One region of the Propionispora hippei DSM 15287 genome, then DNA from elsewhere that is predicted to be linked to it. Evidence: riboswitches for the same ligand, from Rfam matches in the RefSeq annotation. Region 1 holds a riboswitch; each other region holds the start of a gene.
The links. A riboswitch is a leader RNA that binds a small molecule or an ion and turns the genes downstream of it on or off. The one in region 1 is predicted to bind cobalamin.
Positions count from the first base shown of each region.

Region 2: another riboswitch for cobalamin. It lies ahead of F3H20_RS05410 (TonB-dependent receptor); the one in region 1 lies ahead of cbiD (cobalt-precorrin-5B (C(1))-methyltransferase CbiD).
Region 3: another riboswitch for cobalamin. It lies ahead of F3H20_RS14630 (TonB-dependent receptor); the one in region 1 lies ahead of cbiD (cobalt-precorrin-5B (C(1))-methyltransferase CbiD).
Region 4: another riboswitch for cobalamin. It lies ahead of F3H20_RS14595 (OmpH family outer membrane protein); the one in region 1 lies ahead of cbiD (cobalt-precorrin-5B (C(1))-methyltransferase CbiD).

Region 1 is NZ_FQZD01000004.1:60,550-66,199, reverse strand. It holds gene F3H20_RS00320 (cobalt-precorrin 5A hydrolase) at 1-56, opposite strand, end outside; gene cobM (precorrin-4 C(11)-methyltransferase) at 47-808, opposite strand; gene cbiT (precorrin-6Y C5,15-methyltransferase (decarboxylating) subunit CbiT) at 835-1,410, opposite strand; gene cbiE (precorrin-6y C5,15-methyltransferase (decarboxylating) subunit CbiE) at 1,407-2,033, opposite strand; gene cbiD (cobalt-precorrin-5B (C(1))-methyltransferase CbiD) at 2,018-3,118, opposite strand; cobalamin riboswitch at 3,201-3,375, opposite strand; gene F3H20_RS00295 (2-oxoacid:acceptor oxidoreductase family protein) at 3,832-4,362, opposite strand; gene F3H20_RS00290 (thiamine pyrophosphate-dependent enzyme) at 4,362-5,183, opposite strand; gene F3H20_RS00285 (2-oxoacid:acceptor oxidoreductase subunit alpha) at 5,183-5,650, opposite strand, start outside.
Region 2 is NZ_FQZD01000007.1:193,609-199,258, reverse strand. It holds gene F3H20_RS05420 (sigma 54-interacting transcriptional regulator) at 1-29, opposite strand, end outside; gene F3H20_RS05415 (ABC transporter ATP-binding protein) at 287-2,038, opposite strand; cobalamin riboswitch at 2,414-2,596, shown strand; gene F3H20_RS05410 (TonB-dependent receptor) at 2,748-3,809, shown strand; gene F3H20_RS05405 (TonB-dependent receptor) at 3,855-4,973, shown strand; gene F3H20_RS05400 (PepSY-associated TM helix domain-containing protein) at 4,995-5,650, shown strand, end outside.
Region 3 is NZ_FQZD01000030.1:26,969-32,618, forward strand. It holds gene F3H20_RS14615 (C1 family peptidase) at 1-27, shown strand, start outside; gene F3H20_RS14620 (hypothetical protein) at 74-1,207, shown strand; gene F3H20_RS14625 (adenosylcobinamide amidohydrolase) at 1,262-2,383, shown strand; cobalamin riboswitch at 2,617-2,799, shown strand; gene F3H20_RS14630 (TonB-dependent receptor) at 2,958-4,856, shown strand; gene F3H20_RS14635 (sugar phosphate isomerase/epimerase family protein) at 4,929-5,650, shown strand, end outside.
Region 4 is NZ_FQZD01000030.1:17,057-22,706, reverse strand. It holds gene F3H20_RS14605 (TonB-dependent receptor domain-containing protein) at 1-1,431, opposite strand, end outside; gene F3H20_RS14600 (hypothetical protein) at 1,926-3,362, opposite strand; gene F3H20_RS14595 (OmpH family outer membrane protein) at 3,718-4,161, opposite strand; cobalamin riboswitch at 4,397-4,610, opposite strand; cobalamin riboswitch at 4,882-5,096, opposite strand.

The DNA.
Region 1 (5,650 bases):
AGGCGCGCCGCTAAGATGCTCCCTCTTCTCGTTACCGCTATCGCCGCTAATCGCATGAGGCATCACGGTACATATGCCCAAACTCCGGAGCGTATAACCGGGACAGCGCATAATCACTGCCGAGGCAATGACCTACCACAATCATGGCCGTACGGTCAACACCTTCCGCCGCCACCGTCCCGGCAATGGTGGCCAGTGTGCCACGAATGACTTTTTGTTCCGGCCAGGAAGCCTTTTGCACAATGGCAACTGGCGTATCCGGCGAATAGCCGCCGTCAACCAGTTCTTTTACCACCGTATTCATCATATGGACACTTAAAAAGATGCACATGGTAGCGTTGTGGGCAGCCAGGCTGACAAGTTTTTCCTTATCCGGCACCGGAGTCCGGCCTTCCAATCTCGTCACAATAACGGTCTGGGAGACCTCCGGCAAAGTGTACTCACATTTCAGCGCCGCCGCCGTAGCCAAAAACGAGCTAACGCCCGGTATCACATCGTAGGCAATCCTGTGCTTAGCCAACGCATCCATCTGTTCCTTAATCGCCCCGTAAATACTGGGATCGCCTGTATGTAAACGGACCACCTTTTTTTGTTCGGCCACAGCCTTGACCATAACCTCGATTACTTCCGGCAAGGTCATCTTTGCGCTGTTATAAATGCTGGCACCCTGCTTAGCCAGAGACAGCAGCGCAGGATTAACCAGCGAGCCGGCATAAATGATCACATCAGCCTCGCTGACCAACCGCTGCCCTTTTACCGTAATCAGTTCCGGATCGCCCGGACCTGCACCGACAAACCAAACCTGCATATCCATTCCTCCTGTATCTTTACACACTATTCCGCTTCAGCCGCGATAATATAAATGGGATTAAGCGCCTGCATCATATGGCTGGACGCAACTTTACGCAACCTTGTCACCTGAGCGCAGATGGTTTCTACGGAAAATTCCGGACAACTGTCCAGAAAGGCCAGCGCCCGCTGCAGTGTTTCCACTGTCACGGCGGTCACAACCAGTCGCCCTCCCGGCTTCAGTAGTTGCCGGGCTTCGGTTAAAATGGCGTCCAGCTTCCCGCCGCTGCCGCCGATCAGAATCACATCGGCCTGCGGTAATCCCTGCAGGGCTTGCGGCGCCGCCCCCGCTATCGGCCGGACCGCCGCCGCAAACTGGGCCGCGTTCTGTCTGATCAGTTCAATGCCCTCCGGCTCCCGCTCAATCGCATATACCTCACCGTAACCGCTTTGCAGGGCCGCCTCGACCGACAGGGAACCGGTTCCGGCCCCAATGTCAATCACCGTATCACCGGGATTGATTTTTGCCCGCGCCAGCACCAGTATCCTGATCTCGGCTTTCGTCATCGGAATATTGCCCCGGATGAACCGGTCGTCGCTGATTCCCACATGATAGGTCATGCTTTCACCACCATTACACAATGTGAATATCCTTCCCGGCTGCTCAATTCCTCCAGGGTAGCCGTAACAACCTGTTCATTTTCATAGGACAGCGCCAGACAAACAACTGCCGGCGTAGCTGCCGGCCAGCCGGCTGCCAGTAAATACCTGGCAATCGTACGGGAATTATTCTCACTGTCTGTTAAAATCCCCAGTTTTTTATCACACCGGTAAGCCAACGCCGCTGCATCGGCTTTGCGCCCATGCAGGCTGATCAGTGTGGCATCCTGCCAATAGTCGCTTGTACGGGCAAATGCCAACTGCAGGGAACTGATGCCGGGAATCACTTCGATGCATGCTGGGGGAAACCGGCGGCGGATCGCCGGCAATAAGCTGTAAAATCCCGGATCGCCGGATACCATGACAACCACATCGTGCGAGGCCAGTTCCTCTTCTATATAAGACAACACACCGGCAATATCGCCGTCAATGACTTTGCTTTTTACGCCTGCCGGCGCCAGCGTTTCCAGCGCCCGTTTACCGCCCACCAGAACGCGGGCCTGCTCAATGGTTCGCTTGGCAACCGGCAGCAGATAGTCCGCCGAGCCGGGCCCGATGCCTGCCACAATTATTTTATGTTCCACCCTAACTTCTCCCCTATCCTGACGGCACCTGCATCCATGCCCAATATGGACCCCTGCAGCGTGACAATGACCGTTCCCACTTCCAGGTCCTGAAATACATACCGCATGGCCCGTTGACTGGCCCGTTCCGCCAGCACTGCATGCACCTGCCGCAAACCGGCGTTTTCAATAAGCGGCAACGCGGCTTCGGTAGTGGCGCACCGCAAAATGGCCTGAACCGTCTGTTGTGACGCCCCCAGCGATGCGGCATAAGCCGCCAGCGTTTCCATGCGGCCGTCGGCCATACGGTTATGAGTATGAAAAATTCCGGCCGCCACTTTGCAAATCTTCCCCAGATGGCCAAACAGCAAGACCTGCTTCATCCCGTACCGAACGGCCTGTTCCAACATAAAGCCGATAAAATTGCTGGTTTGCACAATCTGCTCGGCCGGCAAACCGCATTTTTTTATCGCAATATCCTGACCGATCTTACCCGGCGCAAACACCACCGCATCGTGGCCGAGCGCTTTCACCACGCTGATCTGAGGCGCCAGCGAGTTTTTAAATGCTTCTTCCGACATAGGCTCTACAATCCCGGTTGTACCAATAATCGACAAACCGCCCTCTATACCCAGTACAGGATTTAACGTACGGGCCGCCAACGCTTCGCCGCCGGGAATGGATACGGTGACAACCGCACCCCAACCCGGGGGCAGAGCGTCCCGGACAGCCGACAGAATCATCTGACGGGGTCCCGGATTAATGGCCGGTTCACCGACAGGCACGGACAAGCCGGGCAGCGTAACCGTTCCCACGCCGCTCCCCGCCCGTAAAACAATATCCGCGCCTTCCGCCATCTCTACCGCTGCCTCAATCGTAACGCCATTAGTAATATCGGGGTCGTCGCCGGCATCCTTCACGACTGCCGCCTTACCAACCCGTTCGGTTCTGCTGCTGTCGGCAATGGCAACAGCAATGGACTTTTGCTGAGGTGACAATACAACAACCTGCTCCACCTGCTGGCCGCACCAGGCCAAAACAGCGGCCTTGGCTGCTGCTGCCGCACAGGTGCCTGTGGTAATCCCTGTTCGCATTTGTTTGAACAAACTAAAAAACCCCCTGTGACAAGAGGGTAAAAAACAACACAATGTAGATTTTACCCACCTGCCCATCTTCCGTAGGTCATAACGGTGTGTGTTAAAATAGGCAGGTCTCCTGACTTCGGATCAACGCACATCCGCACCTTCCCGGTTATCCCAGTGGCTACCGCGAATCTGCTCCCCATCACAGTGGCGGGACCGCTCCGGAATTTCACCGGCATTCCCTTTTAAGCATGACAAGCACCTATTTCCTTCCTTATTCAGCTACGGCAATATCGCCTGAAACCATCCTGCAACACCGGGGAATCACTCATTCTAGGTAACCGCTGATTTGAGTGATCCTGTCAGCCTAGCGAGAGATTTTTTCGCCGGGCAAGGAAGTAAAACCGCAGGAATAAGCGGCCCCTATTTCAAGATTTTGCTGACGCAGCCAGGCGGAAAAAGATCCGTCAGGACGCGCAGCGTGAATTAATCAGCGGTTCCCTTGCAAATTTTGTCTTATTTTATCTTATTCCACCCCGGCGCCTTGTTTTCCTGCTTGGCCGGTCCGTTAAGACACTGTTTATTATTCCTGAGTACGTACACAGCCTGACAAACCTTTTTCCGCCAGTCCGGCAGGCTCATTACATCAATGGTTCCCTAACAGAGCCAGATTATACAGACAGACCGGATGTGAAAAGGAAACGTTCAACCTTGCCTGAACGTTTCCTTCCGAATAGCTACCGCTGGGCATATAACTGGTTACCCAAAGCTAAGGCTTTTTGATTTTTTTCTTCCGTACCGCGCGGCACCCGGGCCAGTACTGCCTTGATTAAAGACGCTTCACTAACCGCACCGGTCGCGGCCACCAGCGCCCCAAGTGCAATGATATTGGCAAACATGGCATTGCCCAGTTCCTCGCGGGCTGTCCTGGTAATCGGCAAGTCAATCACTTCGGCCTCACGGCCGGAGATTTCCTTTACCAATGTGGAATCCGCCAGCAGTTTGCCGTTTTTCTTTAGTATATCGGCATACTTGTTGCAGGCTTCCTGGCTCATCACCAACAGAATATCCGGCGCCAATACCTTGGGATAGTCAATCTCGTCTTCACTGATAATGACTTCGGCCTTACTTGCTCCGCCACGGGCTTCCGGTCCGTACGACTGGGTCTGTATGGCCTGTTTTCCGTCAAGAATGGCGGCCTCCGCCAAAATGATGCCGGCCAGAATCAACCCTTGTCCGCCGGTACCACTTAAACTGATTTCCAGCATTACGCCTTGCCCCCTTCCTGCAGCCGCGCCACCAGTCTGGCATATTCCGCCGTATATTCCGCCGTGGGCGAATGGTAGAGCTCACCGATAACAAACTTGCCGGTCATTGCTTCCGGCGTCATCTTGGCCGCGGCCTTCGCCATCACGGCATGGTCACGCTGCCATAGCAGCATGGCCGCCGCTGTAGGCATTTTGTTTTTCCGGCCATAACCGATCGGACACTGGGTTATACCGTCAATCACGGAGAACCCTTTATTCTCAATCCCTTTGACAATGAGATCTGTCAACATGGCGGCATGGTACGCGGTTCCCCGCGCCACATAGGTGGCACCGGCTGCAATAGCCAATTGCGCAATATCAAAGGACCGCTCCATATGACCGAACGGCGCCGTCGTAGACCGGCTATCGACAGGAGTCAACGGCGAAGACTGGCCGCCAGTCATACCGTAAATGCTGTTATTAAAGACAATCGTGGTAAGGCCTATATTACGTCTGGCGGCATGAATGAAATGATTGCCCCCAATGGCAGTGCAATCACCATCGCCGGTAATAACAATAACCTCCAGTTCGGGATTGGCCATTTTAATGCCTGTAGCAACCGTCAGCGCCCTGCCATGGGCAGTATGAACCGTGTTGAAATTCATATAACCCGAGGCACGGGAAGAACAGCCGATGCCTGATACAATAATGGTCTTCTGCTGATCCAACTGCAGCTTGTCAATGGCCCGTAAAATAGCCGTCAGCAAAATACCGTTGCCGCAGCCAGGACACCAGATGTGCGGCAAAGCGGATTTACGCAAGTATTTTTCTATATCAGCCATTATTCCAGCCCCCCTGCCGCCAGGATCGGCCGTAAAATATCATCGGGACTGAAGAAAGTCCCGTCTACTTTAGTAACCGATACCACTTTTTCCTGCTTTACATACCGTTCAATCTCACAGGCCAACTGTCCGTAATTCATTTCAGGCACGATGATTTTCTTGGCCTTCTGCGCCTTCTGTTGCAGCAAGGCTGCCGGAAACGGCCATAGAGTAATCAGCTTAAGCAGACCGGCTTTCACACCTTGTTTGCGGGCAGCCTTCACTGCGGCAATAGCGGCCCGGGACGAGCCGCCATAAGCGACGACAATGACTTCGGCATCTTCCAGAAAATGCTCGGTGTACAAGGTAAGCTCCGCCTGAGCCCGTTCGATTTTCGTATGCAGCCGGCGGACCAGTTCATCAGTCACGGCGGCGGACTGGGAAGGCTGCCCTTCATAATTATGCACCAGGCCCGTCACATGGTAAAA
Region 2 (5,650 bases), on a different contig from region 1:
TACTCATAAATTTTTTCAATTCGCTTCACAAGATTTCACTTCCCTTCCGATAAGCAAGCTAACTCCCTTTTCCGTTCGCACTACGCAAAACAGGCAAATAAAAGTAAAGTTTACAAGTTTTGCAATATTTTTATTGTAATACTTATAAGCAACTTACCGCAAGATGCGTCAAAATAAAAAATCCGGCAATTGCAAAGAGGACTGTTTCAACCCTATATTGAAACAGTCCTTTTCTTTCTCTATGCCTTTCTTTACTTCCGTTGCAGCCGGCCAAATTCCGGTCATATCAGTCCGGCTGCAACTCATCCAATCCTTCAAACTGCATATTGTAATACTTGGCGTACAGACCGTTTCTCGCCAGCAACTCCTCGTGATTGCCCCGCTCCTGAATTCCGTTCTGATTGATAACGATGATCTCGTCAGCATTGCGGATGGTGCTCAGACGATGGGCCACTACAATGGTCGTCCGGCCCTTGGAGAGCTTTTCCAACGAAGCCTGAATATAGCGTTCGCTTTCATTATCCAGGGCAGACGTAGCCTCATCGAGAATAAGGATGGATGGATTTTTCAAAAATACCCGGGCGATCGCCAGTCTTTGTTTCTGTCCGCCCGACAGACGGGTACCCCGTTCACCCACATAGCTGTCATAACCCTCTGGAAGACTGATGATAAAATCGTGAATGTTGGCATGTTTGGCCGCCTCCATGATTTCCGCTTCCGTCGCCTCGGGCCGGCCATAGGCGATATTCTCCCGAATCGAACCGGCAAACATATAGACATCCTGCTGTACAATGCCAATGGCACTGCGCAGCGATTTCAACGTAACGTCCCGCACATCCTTGCCGTCAATCAACACAGCACCGCCGCTGACATCGTAAAAACGTGGCAGAATGGAACAAAGCGTTGTCTTGCCGCCGCCTGACGGTCCCACCAATGCGACTGTTTTGCCGGCTTCAATAGAAATATTCACATCGTCAAGCACTTGTGAGTTTTGATTATAGTGAAACGATACGTTCTTATACTCAATATTTCCCTTCACTTCCCCCAGCGGCATGGCATGGGGCTTCTCCAAAATCTCCGGCGTGGTGTGAATGACCTCTAAAAACCGCTTAAACCCGGAATAGCCCCGTTGAAACTGCTCGGTAAAGTTGATCAGCACATCAATGGGATTCATAAAAATCCCGATATACAAGGCATACACCGCCAGGTCGGACCCCCGCAATGCTCCCTCGGCCACAAAGTAGCCACCGCTGACTAAAACCGCTGTATAAAGCAGACCCTGAAACAGTCCATTGCCGGCTTGAAAGGTTCCCATAATCTGATAGCTGCTGATTTTCGAATCCAAAAACTGTTCATTGCTGTCACAGAACTTCTCCCGCTCCAAATCCTCGTTAGCAAAGGATTTAACCACCCGGATGCCGGCCAGGCTGTCCTGTACCCTCGCATTGACGCCGGCAATCTTTTTCCGGTTATCCATAAACACGGCCTTCATCCGGCGATTCTTATAGATACTGAAAACAATCATCAATCCGGTGACAACAGCCAGAATCAAGGTCATCTTAACGTTTAGAAAAAGCAGCAGGGCAAAAGAACCGATGATTTTCAGACTGCAGATAAACAGGTTCTCCGGTCCATGATGAGCCAGCTCGGAAATATCAAACAGGTCGGATACCAGCTTGGACATCATCTCCCCGGTATTGTTACGGTCATAGTAGGAAAAGGACAGCCGCTGGTAGTGGTCGAATAAATCCTGCCGCATGTCGCTTTCCATGTGGGCGCCCATAATATGGCCCCAGGTGGTAATATAATACTGACATGCATACCGGATACCATACAGAAAAAACATACCGGCAGCGATCCAGCCCAGAATCGGCAAAATTTCCGCCGCGCTGCGGACAAACACGTAATGAGTCAGATAATACAGAATCTGGGGAAAGGCAATATCAACCAATGCCACCCCGGACGCACATGCCAGATCGATAAAGAAAATTCGCCGGTATGGCTTATAATACTGAATAAAACTGGACCAAATCGACATAGTTACCTCCATTGTACACAAACTAAGCAGCGCTCGAGACCGGCAGCAGGTCCCGTAAAAAGCGCTTTCAGGGAACATTCCGTGTAGTTGAAAAACACCCCTTGTCTCCATCTTACCATATTCCTCTAGGCAAGCGCAAAAAGAGACAGAATTTCCCCTCAAAACAAATAAGAACCGCCTGTCTTCCGGCGAACGGTTTCTTGCCATTATTCCATCTGTCAACTCTTCTGAACACTATCCTGATGTGGCAAATGCCACGGGTCCTGCATTTCGTTTTATCCAAACCGGCCTAAGATCATAGCAAATTTTGTCGAAAATACATTGACAACAGGAAAACCAACTGATACGATAACCCATAGTAAAGATTGAAAAAATTTCATATGGTTTGAAACAGGTGTCCGAAAGGACTTAATAGGGAAGTCTGATGTAAGGTCAGCGCGGTCCCGCCACTGTATCAGGGAGCAAATTCGCAATTATGTCACTGGGGCTACAGCCTTGGGAAGGCGCGAAGGAGCTATGAACTGGAGCCAGGAGAACTGCCTGTTTAGCAATCACCGTTTGACCTGCGAGCGATGGGAAGGGGATTTACTTATTGTGAATATGAACAATGAGCTTTTTCTTTGCATGGGAAAAGCTCTTTTTTATTTGCTTCCGGTCAGAGGTATGGTTGCTTTTATTTCAAAATTGACAGAGGAGCGAAAAAGACACCATGTATTCTACTACAAAAAAATCAGGGATTATGCTGCTGGCCTGTATGGCAATAGCCACATCGGTACAAGCAGCTCCGCCGGAAACAGCTTCGCCAGAGACGGTGGCAACAGAAAGCAACCGGGAGGCGGAAGGAAAAGCAACAGAGTCAGACCAAATTCCCGAATATACCTTCGACGACTTTATCGTTACAGCAACCAGAGTCGCCAAAAGACTTAAAGATGTACCGGCCAACGTGACGGTTATTACCGCTGAGGATTTAAAGAAACGCAATATTTTCAGTTTACGGGAAGCCTTGCAAAATGAAGTCGGCCTGTATGTGAAACCTACGGCAGAAGTGAAGGATGCCCTGTCAATACGTGGCTTTGGCAGCGGCAATATTCTTGTCTTGTACAACGGCCAACAGATAAATACCTCTTTTGACGGCAGTGTAGCCTGGGATTCCTTCCCCATCAGCGACGTGGAAAGAATCGAGATTGTCCGGGGCGCCGGTTCCTCGCTCTACGGCGGACATGCAGTTGCCGGCGTCATCAACATCATTACCAAAAAGCCGGCTCCGGCCAGCGGTGAAGTAAAGACCGATCTGACCCTGTCAACAGGCAGCAACAATACCTGGCAGCGGGGAATTAGAATTGGCGGCAGCACCAACGATAAGCTTTCCTTCAATACCGGTTATGAAAAGCGTTCTACAGACGGCTATTCCGGTTACTACGTTACACCTGGTAAGACTATAGGTACTCCCACCCTAAATGTAACACTCCCCAAACTTGGCAACGGGACCTATCTACTTGGCGGTCGCGGCGAAAAAAGCAAGCTAAGCGAAAATTACTTTCTTGACCTGAATTACCTGCTGGATACCACTAAAACCCTGTCCTACTCATACATGCATAACAACTACCAATATGCCTATCACAACCCTTTCACCTACGCTTATGACGGCAGCGGCAATCCTCTCTTCTACGGTACTATCCGGACTCAGGACAATACCTATGTGACCTTATCCCCTTCCGCTTATCTGGGCTATGTTGGCGAAAGAGAGCAGGACCTTCACAGACTGAAATAAGAAGACACAGAGAATAAGATCACTGTCGGGCTGGGTCTGTCCGATGTGACGAAAGAGGGCTACAGTCAAGCCGGTTCCTCCGCCAACTCAATCAACTGGACAGGCAGCGGCACCTTAGCGATGTATCCCAGTAAAAACTATAATCTGGATGCCCAAAAAACCTGGGATTTCAACCGCCATACCATCGTCTCCGGCTTTAGCTGGATAAAAGAAAAAATGACTTACAGTTCTTACGCGCTGAGTCACTGGCGCGACTGGAGCACCGTGGGAGCTTTAACCACCCAAAGCGAAGGTTCCACCAACTCCTGGGCCGTTTTCACTCAGGATGAATATGCCGCTTCCGACCGCTGGACCATGTATACCGGCTTGCGCCTGGATCAGTACAATAAAGAAGGCGGCTACTGCTTAGTCAGTGGCAGCAAACAGGATTATCCCTCTGCCGAATTCACCGAGCTAAGTCCGAAACTAGCCTTCGAATATGCCCAGAACGACCGCACCAAGTACTACGCCAGTTACGGTCATTCCTTCAATCCCCCGACAATCTATAAGTTATACCGCCGGGCTGGCACTGACATGAGTTCCATACAAGCCAATCCCGATCTAAAGCCGGAGACCTCAAACACCTTTGAAATCGGCATGAAGCAGCAAATGGATCAGAAAACCTCACTGGGTGTCACCCTGTTCCATGTGAAAACGGAAGATAAAATAGTTTCAGCAATCAAAAATTCGGTAAAGGCTTACTATAACTTAGACAGCGGAACTGCCAAAGGTATCGAATTTGAACTGAAGAGCAAAATGACGCCAACCTGGTCTTCCTATCTTAACTATACCTTTGAAAGCGGTGAAAATACGTCCAGCGGCCAAACGACCCGCAACTGGGATATTCCCAAGCATTTGCTGCACGCTGGCGTGGAATATAGCAAAAATAAAGTGAACTGGCTAACCGATGCGCAATATGTCAGTGAACGGCAAAGCCCGGATCTGTCTACCGGCGAATATAATTCCGAAGATGCCTTTTTTGTGATAAATACTTCGCTGAATTATAAACTGAACGACCAGGCTACCCTTCAGTTCGGCATCCAGAATCTGTTTAATCGTAAGTTCTATGCAACAGAAGCCACCAGCGGCAGAACCTATAGTCTAAGCATGAATTATTCCCTCTAACCGCATCGGAGATATAAAATTATGAAATATGTTTACCGTATCCATCGCTGGACCAGTTTGATTTGCGCCCTCTTATTCCTGCTGCTCTGCCTGACAGGACTGCCGCTTTTATTCAAAGAGGAAATCAACGAATGGAATCAACTTCGGCCGCCGGAAAATCCGCAGCCCTTGAGCTATGCCACCCTTTGGCAGGGGCTGGAACAAGGCATTCAGACCATACAGGCAGACTATCCGCAAAAAACGATCAAAACCATTTCCGCTAAGGCCGATAAAGGCGATCTTATCTTTCGTCTCCAGGACCTGGAGGATAAAAAACATCCCTCAGCAGCTAATACAGCAAAAGAAGTACAGCTTGCCTATCATGTGCAGACACAGACTTTTACCGATCAAAGCACCCTCTCACTAAAATATCCTGCTCTGCAAGATTGCCTGCAATTACTCAGCTCGTTGCACGTACGTTTAGGGTTAGGCAGGGAAGGAATGCTCTTTTTAGGCTTTTTCTGCCTGCTAAGCTGCCTGTCTCTTTTATCAGGCTGTTGGCTTTATGCCCCTCCCCTAAGAAAACTGGCAGCGGGCATGCTCAGGAATCACTCCCGCCGCATTTTCTGGTCCGACTGGCATAAACTCACAGGGCTGGCAGCCGGGATGTGGGCTCTGGTATTATGCCTGAGCGGGGT
Region 3 (5,650 bases), on a different contig from region 1:
ATTGCCGCCGATCAATTTGGCCTGTAAAAAGAAACGATGGCAACGGCAGCAGGAGAAAGGGGGAGAGTGTTTTATGAGCCTGATTGACTGGTTCAGCAATTTGTTTGTCAAAGAGTCGAAGCATTATGTATTTGCGCCGGTAACGTCGGACGTGGAACGGATCGAGTTGAAAGAGGGGCAGCATTATCTCCGGCTGCGCCTGACGGAAATGTTTTTAAAGGATGACCGCAAATTATTCCGCAGCTATGTGCCGGTGGTTTCTTCCGTTGTCGAGCTGCAATTCGGCAGCAATGCCGCACAGCAGTTACCCAGTGTAGCCGGACCGCTTTCGCTTAATCTGAATGCAACTTCCTTAGGCAAAGGGGTGGAACTGAATTATGCCTTGACCAACCTGGTGCCTTACCGTGGCGGCACCGTATCCGTCAGCGCGGCCTTGCTGGCTTATGTGAATAAAGACTATTTTCAGCCGTTTATCACACTGGCCAACAGTATTTCCAGCCTGCTGACCAGCGGCCAGTTGTCAACCACCCTTAAAGTAGTCGACAGCGCGGTCAATAGTCTGCAGGACCTCCTGGACGGTGGTGACAAGGACATTCGTCTGGTGTATCATAATGAATATGCCGGTACGGACAGCCTGGGCGGTGTATCGCTGACAAACGGCTATTTTGTTGTAATAAATGCCGATGCCGGGCAATTTGCCACGGAAAAGCTGCTGGTTAAAGCTTCACGGCTTTGCTATGGCGAGGATGCGGCAGCGGCTAAACCGCTTACCGGTTACGACTATATGCTGTTTAGTGTGGAAGCGGCGCTGTACCGGGACGATTTCCGTTATTTTGACGAATACAACAGCTTACTCTATACAGCCATTGAAAAGGGCATGACCGACAGAAGCGAAGGAGACGCCGTCATCCGGGCGGCTATGCTGGCTGTGTTCAAATCGGACGATCTGACCTATGTCGATAAAACGCGGGTCGTGGCGGCTCTGAAACAGGAATATGAAGAGCGGCTTTCGCTGCAGGGAAAACCGGTTGACGGCAAGGAAGAATGGCTGCATAACAGAGCGTTGGCCATCGATCCGGCAGCGGTGGCTGAAAAAATTACGCCGCTATTGGAAACCTACCCGTTGGATGATAAGGTGATAGCTGATCAAGTTGTTATGATGGTTTTCAATAATGCCTTTTTATTCCCGGCTTTGCAGAGTGTGTAAGGGCAGGATAGACCAGGCTACGGTTATCAGTGCCGCTAAGCTACGGAGGAAGTCATGAAGATATATGAGCTATCGAACGGAGATCCGGTTTACCGGCCGGAGAAAAGTATTATCATACGGTTTAAGTGGCCCCGTAAAGTTCTTAGCACTTCTATATATAATGGCGGGTATCGGAACGATTTGACGGCCGTATTTAACTACGATTGTACTGTACCTAACGGAAAGTGTACCTGGCAGGCGGCCAATTATGAGGAATATATGCGTCAGGCCGCTGTCAAGTTTGGGTTGACGCCGGATACCGTTTCCGGTATGGCCACGGCAGCGGCGATGGACAATGTGGCCATCCATACGGCCTGTTACCAGAGCTTGCAGGTTACGGCGCTGGTCACCGGTGGAATTGAGGAGAACGGGGGAAGGGTTGGCGACCCGGCCACGTATTTTGAACCGGCGGAACGAAATACCCTGTATAAGCCGGGTACGATCAATATTTTTTTAGTAATTGATGCGGATATGCCGCCGGCCTCGCTGGTGCGGGCGCTGGTAACCTGTACGGAAGCTAAAACCGCCGCCCTGCAGGAGCTGATGGCCGGCAGCAATTATTCCACCGGTCTGGCAACCGGTTCGGGCACCGATCAGACCATGCTTATTGCCAATCCTCACTCAGCCCTGTATCTGGAAAGCGCGGGAAAGCATGCCAAGCTGGGTGAACTGATCGGCTGTGTGGTTAAGCAGGCCGTAAAGGAAGCGCTGCAGCGGCAGACCGGACTGTCGCCCAAACTGCAATATAGTTCGCTGCGGCGGCTCAAGCGTTTTGGTGTGGGGGAGGAAACCTTGTGGACCCTTTATCGGCAAGAAACCGGTGATGCCGATCAAGTGTGGTTTTTGCAGCGCTTGCGATGTCTGGATACTAATTCCCGGCTGGTAATCTACACTTCACTCTATGTCCATTTACTGGACCAATGGCTTTGGGGGCTGTTAAACCCGGAAGAAGTTCGGCGGACCGGGCAGGAGCTAATCGAACAGGTAAGTTCCCGTATTGGCGTGTATCCACCGCAGATTGGCGGAGAGAATTTGGAAGATTATTTGACAGCCTGGTCTAGCCTGGTGGTAGCTGCGGTGAATAAAACAGAGTCTTGTGACAGCCAACCGGCACCAGTCAGCTTGTTTAATGATTAATTATTGTTGCAGTTACGCTTAACGGTCAGGAGAATAGGGGCTTGCATTAAGCTAATAAGTCCGGCCGACGTGTGGGGAAAACACTATTTAGGTGTATGAGAAATGCATAGGGCCTATTAAATGTATGTATTTTACTGTGATACCATAATAGTATACAGTATTTCATGCCTGGAATATTTGACATCGTTACTATAATGTGCTATTTTTAACACGAAAGTTACAAATAGTACAAATTACATAGGTAAGAGACAGGTGCCCGCTAGGGCTTAATAGGGAAGTCCGGTGTAATGCCGGCGCGGTCCCGCCACTGTAATGAGGAGCAAAGCCAAAAAAATGCCACTGGGACGAAAATCCTGGGAAGGCTTGGCTGAGCGATGATCCAGAGCCAGGAGAACTGCCTGTTTGACAATCACCGTTTGACCCACGAGCGATGGGAAGGGGATTTTAGATGCAGGTCCTTCGTTTTCATCTATTATCCCGGCTATTATATGTGCCGGGATTTTTGATTGAGCGGCCCTATTTTCTAAGTCCTACCCCGCCCGTGGGGAGGACTTATTTTATTGGGGGGAAAACATTGAAAAGAAAAGGAAAACACAGTAAGGCCGTGCTCTGTGCCTTGCTCAGCAGCGCCGTTCTCTGCCAAATCCCGGGATTGTCCTGGGCGGAAGGCGAGGATAATCTGTTTGATTTTGATCCCATCGTGGTAACGGCTACCAAGACACCGGTAAAGCTTTCGGAATCCAACGCTAACATGACCGTAATTACCCGCAAGGATATCGAGGAACAGCATTATGCCGATTTATCGGAAGCCTTACGGAACGTACCTGGCGTAACTATCAACAATTATGGTACCGGTATTGGTCATGAAGCGTCGAATATGCTGCGAATCAACGGTTCCGATAAAATCGTTGTATTGGTTGACGGTGTCAGAGTGGATGCGGCGGGGGTCAATTTTGCCGCTGCCGCTTACAGCGATCTGGATAATGTGGAAAAAATTGAAGTGTTAAAAGGAGCTGCCGCCTCTCTATATGGGGCAAATGCCAAAGGCGGGGTTATTCAGATTATTACGCGAAAAGCGGAGGGAAATAAGAGCACGCTGACCTATACCGGCGGCAGCTATGATAAAGAAAATTATGCTTTTATGAATCAGGGCAAAGCAGGCGATTACAGTTGGGTTGTTACCAGCCAGAAAGATATCATGGGTGATTATAAGGATGCTAACGGCACTACAGTTCCGGAACACCGTAATGCAGAGACCACAACGTTTAAACTGACTAAGGCGATTAATGAAAAGTCGGATATAACCTTTGACTATCAGAAGTATCAGTCGGACTATATGTACTCGGGAACGAATTATTATCTAAACCAGCGTAATCCGGGGAATATGGATAATTACAATTGGAAACTGATTTATAATAATCAATTAACGGACAAGCTGAAAAACCGGCTGACTTTTTATAACGGTGTATATGATAATACGTTCCAATGGAGTAATAATGCAGGTACGTCTATGGAAAAAGTAAAAACTATGCGGCTGCAGGACGAGTTTACTCAAACCCTTGCCGACAACCATACGGTTACCGGTGGTTTTGAGTATTCCCGGGACAAGGTAGTTTCCAAGGGGAATAAGAAGCTCAGCAATTCTGCCTACTATGTTCAGGACGAATGGAATTTGGACCGGCAGTGGAAACTGACGTCCGGTGTCCGTTACGATGACAGCGCCCAATATGGGTCTAATACCTCGCCACATGTGAATTTAGGATATAAAGCTAATGAAGACACGAGCTACTATGTTTCTTACAACAAGTATTTTATCGTTCCGACTCCTGATCAAGTATTTAATAATACTTACGGTAACAATAACCTAAAAGCAGAAAAAGGGGATAATCTGGAATTTGGTGTAAATCACAGGCTAAGTGATACGCTGAGCACCACATTTCATATGTTCAAGAGAAGTTCCAGTAATGCCGTATTTTATGATTATAACTTGTGGAAATACGTTAATTCGGATGAAAAGGTCCATGGGTGGGATATTCAGCTAAACAAACAGGTGACAAAACAATTGAGTACATATGTTGGTTATACCCATACCACTATTGATGCTACTATACAACAGGCGGAAAACGTAGATGGATATGTTCCCAAAGGGTACTGGAATGTCGGAGCGGATTATCGGCAGGAGCGATATGATATACATTTACAGGGGCGTGGTGTAAGTGATAAAACCGGTCCGCAAAATGGTACGGCCTATAGCAACTATTTCCCGGAGAGTACTTATTGGGTATGGGATTTTGCATTGAATTACAAGCTTAGTAAAGATGCAAAGACTTTCCTAAGAGTTAACAACCTGTTTAATAAGTTTTACGCAGAACAGTCTAATGCCAGCAATCGGCCGGGATGGGGTGGTAATCCAGGTGAGTGGTATACCAGCCCTGGCCGCAACTACCAACTCGGAGTTCAATATCAATTCTAATCAACAGAGGGAAGAGAGAAGATGCCTGATGACGGGGATCTTCTCTCGTAATTTAATTTTTGTGAGGAAGTCATGCTGCAACTTGTAAACTTATCCAACTACCAAACCGACTTAGATTTAATCAGCCATAGTGCCACCTGCCTGCGATTGTTTCTGGAACAGAACCAGCTCGACGGTTTGGAGCTTATGCTCTGCGATACCTGGGATAGCCGTATTCACCGGCCCGAATGGGTTTATGGCGTACATTTGCGTTTTTGGCCCTATTGGCTGGATTTTTGGCGGGGCGATACGAAAGCTCTGGCGGAAAACTTTAAAAATGAGGCGGAAATCAAAAGCTGCTATGGTGGTTTAAACCGGGAAGACTGGCTTCAATTGTACCGGGAGAATATCCGAGCTGCCGGACAGACTGGTGCCCGTTATGCGGTGTTTCATGTCAGTCATACCGCAACAAACGAAATATTTGACTGGAACTTCCGGTATAGTGATCGCGAAGTGGTGGAGGCTGCCCGGGAAGTATTGAATAATCTGGTCCAAGAAATACCGGAGCATATGACGCTGCTCCTGGAAAATCTTTGGTGGCCGGGAATGACTCTCACCAACAGGGAGTTGACAGCCCTGCTGTTGGAAGGAGTTGCCCATCCCAGAGTGGGCATTATGCTGGATACCGGGCATTTGATGAATACCAATCCGTCATTGACCACGGAAGAAGAAGGCGTGGCCTATATTATCGACACAGTAAAGGCGCTGGGGAAATATAAGGAACGCATCAAAGGCATTCATCTGCACCGCTCCCT
Region 4 (5,650 bases), on a different contig from region 1:
GACCTCCAGCCAACCGTCCCGGCTGTCGCCCAGCTTGAAATGACTGCCCAGCGTCACATCGTACCAGGTGTCCTTGCCGGCCAGATTGTCCGCCTTTTGTGAGGCCAGAGCAACTTCATTCAGACTTGGATTCGAGCTGTTCTGCATGGCGTACATCATGGCATTGCCGTTGTCCAGGAAATCATGGTTGGCCGACAGCTTGAGATAGGCTTCGCCGGTATGCTCCCCCTGCCCGTAGCGTTTGCCGACAGACAGTCCGGCGCGGCCGAGCAGCATGTCCGTTTGATCCTGCCCATATTTCAGGCCGTTACTCAGGCGGAAGTCAAAGGAGCGCATGACGCCGTAAGACAGACCGGCCTCCGGTTCCAGGTACCAGCCGTTGCCTTTATCCATCCGAAGGCCGTAGCGAGCGCCGAGTCCGTAGGTTTTCGCGGTGAAATCCTTCTGATAGCTATCGCCAAAGGAGTCGGTATAGGTATAGGTATTATTAATCGTACCCCAGCGCACCATGGTGTCCAGGTAATGTCCTTTGTTGCCTACCCAGAGCGCATAGGCGCCAAGACCGGTACTGTCGAGATCACCTTGACCGCTGTTATAGTCGGCGCCGCCGGCATTCTGGGCGCTAAAATCGGCATCGGAGGTCATTTTGCTGAAAAACAGTCCGTTGTAGACTTTGCCGCCGAGCAGTTCCCTGTTCCGCAGCTTATCGTAGCCGACCTGGAGGCCGTTATAGATCTGACCGAAGCGGGAGTTCTGCACGCCGTCATAGGTGTACTTGCCCCGCCAGGTATTGGCCCACACGCTTTCCCGGTCGCTGAAATCATCCCGGACGATGCTGCTGTCGGCAAACCGCCGGTCGTCGCCGCGCTTCCAGAACAGGCCGTCTTCAATGCGCCACAGATTGCGTGTCGCCAGGGCCGCGTTGGCGGCGGAGTAGGCGCCTTGGGATAGAAAGTCTTGTTGTTGCGCCGTCCAGTAGACGGAGTAGTCTCTATAGGTAGTACCATTTGAAGTATCTTCCTCGTCAAGCTTTAGCTCGGTTGAAATGATATATTTATTTAATGCCCCATCTACTTGATTCGTTGCTGTACCTATAACATTAAATTTGTCTATATTGGTGTCATAAATACCAAAAACGCCCTCTACCTTTCCCCTGAGCATGGTATCAGTAACTGTATCCCAGGAAAAACCGGTGGTATTACCTGCTCCAAAGTTTTTATTTAATATATATTCTAGGTTTACATTCACCATTGCTTCCGAATCTTTATCTATCAGTGTGGGACTCATAAGATAAACAGCATCACTATAGCCTTTGGAAGCTGCGTATGTCCCGTCGCTTTTAAGCTGTGAATTTTTAGTACCAAGATTAAGGCGGAACGTTACATTGTCACCAAAGCTGCCATTCGTTATGGTTAGTGTGCGTGCCGGCATCCTTGATCCTGTTGTAGTAATCTCCCAAAATTTTCTTCCGGTAGGAACATTGTCTTTTGTATAATCATTGCCGGCACTATACTTATAGGCTAAATCTATCGTGCTGCCCGAATTCATAACTAAATTCGTTGCACTTAAACTACTCGTTGAATCTAAAGGGCGCCAGGTGCTGCCTGAATTCAAAGTAATAGGGATTGTGTAGCTCCCCCCTGGTGACTGCGAACCACTGGAATAGGTAGTTTTAGCATCTCCCGCACCTATCGTATATGAAGATTTTGAATTAATATTAATATCATCAGAACTTGGTGCTATTTCTGTAAGTTGCAAAGCAGCATAACCCGGCATGGTATAAATAATATGAAGCATAAATGCCAACGAACATACTTTAAGGGCCTTGGCCATGCGTTTTTTACGATATTTCCCCCGCAAAACTCTTCCTCCTAAAACAGTTAAAAAGAGGGGCGGATTTTCCGCCCCTTATTTAGAGCTGGTACTTATTGTTTAGCAAAATGGGCACTGATAAATTTGTCGAAATCTTCCGGTTTGATACCGGCGCGGGAAGCCAGCAATGGATGCACGAAACCACGCACCGACTTGATGGAAGCAGGCGCTGCGCCGGCTTTCAGCTTGCTAATGGAAGGCGTCGCCAGGGAAATAGCATTGAATGCCGGACTGCCAATGGGATCACCACTACCATCAACCCATTCAGATGCGTTAGCCGCATCAATGGGATCACCAACAAGACCGGTTGCATCATAAATAGTGAGATTATCACCAAGCATTCCCCATACTTTACTAAGATCATTTGCAGGTAGTAAAGCCCACATGAAGCCCGGAAGATCTGCAAGACTTTCAATAGCAGTGGCACCAGATAAACTGCTGATCAAGGCATTACTTGCCGCAAACAAAGTGCTCGCCGACACTTTCCACAAACGACCATTTAACAAATAATTATAAGCTGATTCCGTATAATAGGAACCAGTCAAGATATACGCAGTGCCATCCGAAACGAGGCCCAAAGCACGAATATCGAATTTATCGTTATTGTATGTGCTACCAGTCTCCGAGGCATTGGCCGGACGGACCAGATCGGTGACGGTAAGACCGGTAGTCACCTTTTGGATGCGCGAAGCGTAATTCCATTTTACAGTATTCGGGTATGAGGTGCCGGTGCCATACCACTGGGCGCCGCCCAGGGCGGTTGCATAGAGATTGCCGCCGTAATATTGGAGGTCGAACACATTGGGCGCCAGAGTGGCCGACGGGCCGCCGCCGGTAACCGGTGCAAGAGTGCCGGCATCCAGTTTAACAATGATACTGTTGTAGTACGTGTAATTAGCCGGGTCAGAACCGGAACCGGATACGGCATATTGCTGCGCTACCGCGTAGACATAATCTACTGAGGATTCGGTATTGAATACCGTATCGACGCTGTAAGCGGTAGCCCCGGAGCCTGTGGCGGCAAACTGATAATACGGGGTATCCAGAGTCAGGGTTTCGGTACCGCCGGTTTTGCCATGAACCAGCTTGAACACCCGGCCGGCGGAATAATCGGCGCCATAGAGCGTGCCGCTGGCTGTCCCGCCGGGGGAGTTAAGGTTGTAGATATTGAGCAGGTCTGTGCTATCGCTGTATTGATAGGCCGCTGTATTGGGCGCTACTGTTTGCGTCCAGGTACTGGGATCATAGACTGAGAGATAGCAGAAAATCTGCACATAGCTTGCATTATAGCGCCTTTGCACCAGCAACACCCTGGTCCCGGTGCTGCTGCCGCCATTGAAGTAAAACGCGATAGGATCAGTATTGGTAATATCCACACCGGAACCACTGACAACTGCCGGTGTAGAACCTGATGAGGAAATTAGTCTAACACGTCCCTTATTTGCACCAGTTTCTCCAAAATTATAAAACGTCGCAATTACATTTGACATACTAAACACCTCTCCCGAGTGCTCCACCAACTCTGAAGCTGCCATTTCTTCACGGGTCTTTTTCCGTAAAGCTTCGTTGTCGTCGGCTTACCTATGTCCGATAGGCGCGCCTTCTCCGCCTTGCCTTACGAAAAAATCCCCGCAAATTAATTTGCAGTTTCAAAGTCGGCGGAGCACCCTTTTTATTTTTCTTACCTTGCGCCCCCCAACAGCTTATCGGCCGCTGAGGTCTCTTCCTTACTGCTCATGGGAAAAGAACTCACCTCCCTGGATCCGAATTCCTATCGCAGCCTGTCCGGGCGTCGTTATCACGGCCGGACAGGACGGTTAGGCTTAATTGGGCCATTGCTGTTGCTTATTGTTTTACTTTCGCGATCACGTCGGCGGTAATATCAACTCCGCCATAGACTATGATTCCTGCATCAACGATGGCGGGCAAGCCCTTTTCTCCGGCTACCGCCTTGATCGACGCCTCGATTTTATCGCCTACCGGTTTCATCAGGGCGTCCTCCCGCTGCGCTTCCTCGCGGGCGATGGTATCACTCAGCGCTTTTCGCTCCCCGGGCGACAGATCTTTGCTCCGGGCGTCATAGTCTTTTTGCGCCGCCTCCCGCATGCTTTGAATCTGCCGCAGGAGGTCCTGAATGCCGGGATAACTGTTAAAAACCTGCTGCCGGTCGACATAGCCGACGCTTGGTCCCGGGGCGGCCTTAGCGGCCAGAGCCGGGGCCGGCGCAATCAGTCCGGCCAGGAGCAAGACCGCTGCCACCAGAGAAATCATTGGGGATATTTTTTTCATATACTCTCTCCTTACCATAATCTCTATCTGTTATGTACAGCCGGCGGCGGGGCTTGTCTACGGCTAACCCCTGCCTTGGCTACAAAGCAACCTGCCAAATAAAAAAACTCCCTTTACGGGAGTGTGCTTACGCCAACCAGGCGGACACGGTCCCTGGTTTTAAGCGTAATCCCCTCCCCGGTCCATCGCGGGTTCTGTGTGCAACAAGTTCCTATTTTGAACTGGTCCACACTAACGGTGATTGTCGGATAAGGCAGTTCTCCTGGCTCTGGTTCCTCGCTCCCCTGCGCCTTCCCAAAGCGTTCGCTCCAGTGGCAGAGTACAGTACGATCAGGTTTAAGATCGACACTATACTGCAAGTCGCTCCCCATTACAGTGGCGGGTCCGCGCCGGTCTTCAACCGGCTTCCCTATTAAGCCCCGTAGGGCACCTATCCCAACGCTATATAGTTGTGTTACTTTCTTCTTCCTATGCGGTACTGCGCGACTGCCTCACTATAAGCTCCAATCTGTTGTGTAAAGCCATCGCAAAGCTTGTACACGGCTAACCCTTTACCAGGTCCAGCGGTCCAGGCGTACCAAATAAAAAAACTCCCTTTACGGGAGTGTGCTTACGCCGACCAGGCAGAAAGCAGCCTAGTCCAAAACGTAATCCCCTCCCCGATCCATCGCGGGTTTCGTGTGGCAACAAGCTCCTATTTTGAACTTGCCACAACACTAACGGTGATTGTCGGATAAGGCAGTTCTCCTGGCTTTGGTTCCTCGCTCCCCTGCACCTTCCCAAAGCGTTCGCTCCAGTGGCAGAGTACAGTACGATCAAGTTTAAGATCGGCACTATACTGCAAGTTCGCTCCCCATTACAGTGGCGGGTCCGCGCCGGCCTTCAACCGGCTTCCCTATTAAGCCCCGTAGGGCACCTATCCCAACGCTATATAGTTTTCGTCACTTTCTCATCCTATGCCGGCCTGCGCATCGATATGCTAGGCAACCAATGATTAGATAAACCTGTCGGCCTGGCGAGAGATTTTTTCGTCTGGCAAGGAAGTAAACCGCCGGAATAGCGGCCCCTATTGCAAGGTTTTGCTGACGCAGCCAGGCGGAAAAAGCTCCGTTAGTGGTTCGCCAACTTTGAAAGTGCAAATTAGTTTGCGGGAATTTTTTCGTAAGGCAAGGCGGAGGAGACGCACCTATCGAACATAGGTAAGTCGACAACAACAATGCCTTGCGGAAAAAAGACCGTAAAGGAATTGTATTTTCAGAGTTGGTGGACCACTTAGCTGCACAGTGTGAATTAATCAGTGGTTACCTTGGTTATACGACCTGCCGATAAACAAAAGAGCGTCAATCGTTCCGTCCGGCGGAACAATTGACGCTTTACTTTTTTCAAAGCCGCCTGCTGTCAATGCCGGGTTAAGAACCTACATGCTGTTAAGGCGAAAAGGCTCATCTTAATAAGCCTACCGTCAAGTTATAACTCAGAGAGCTATCTC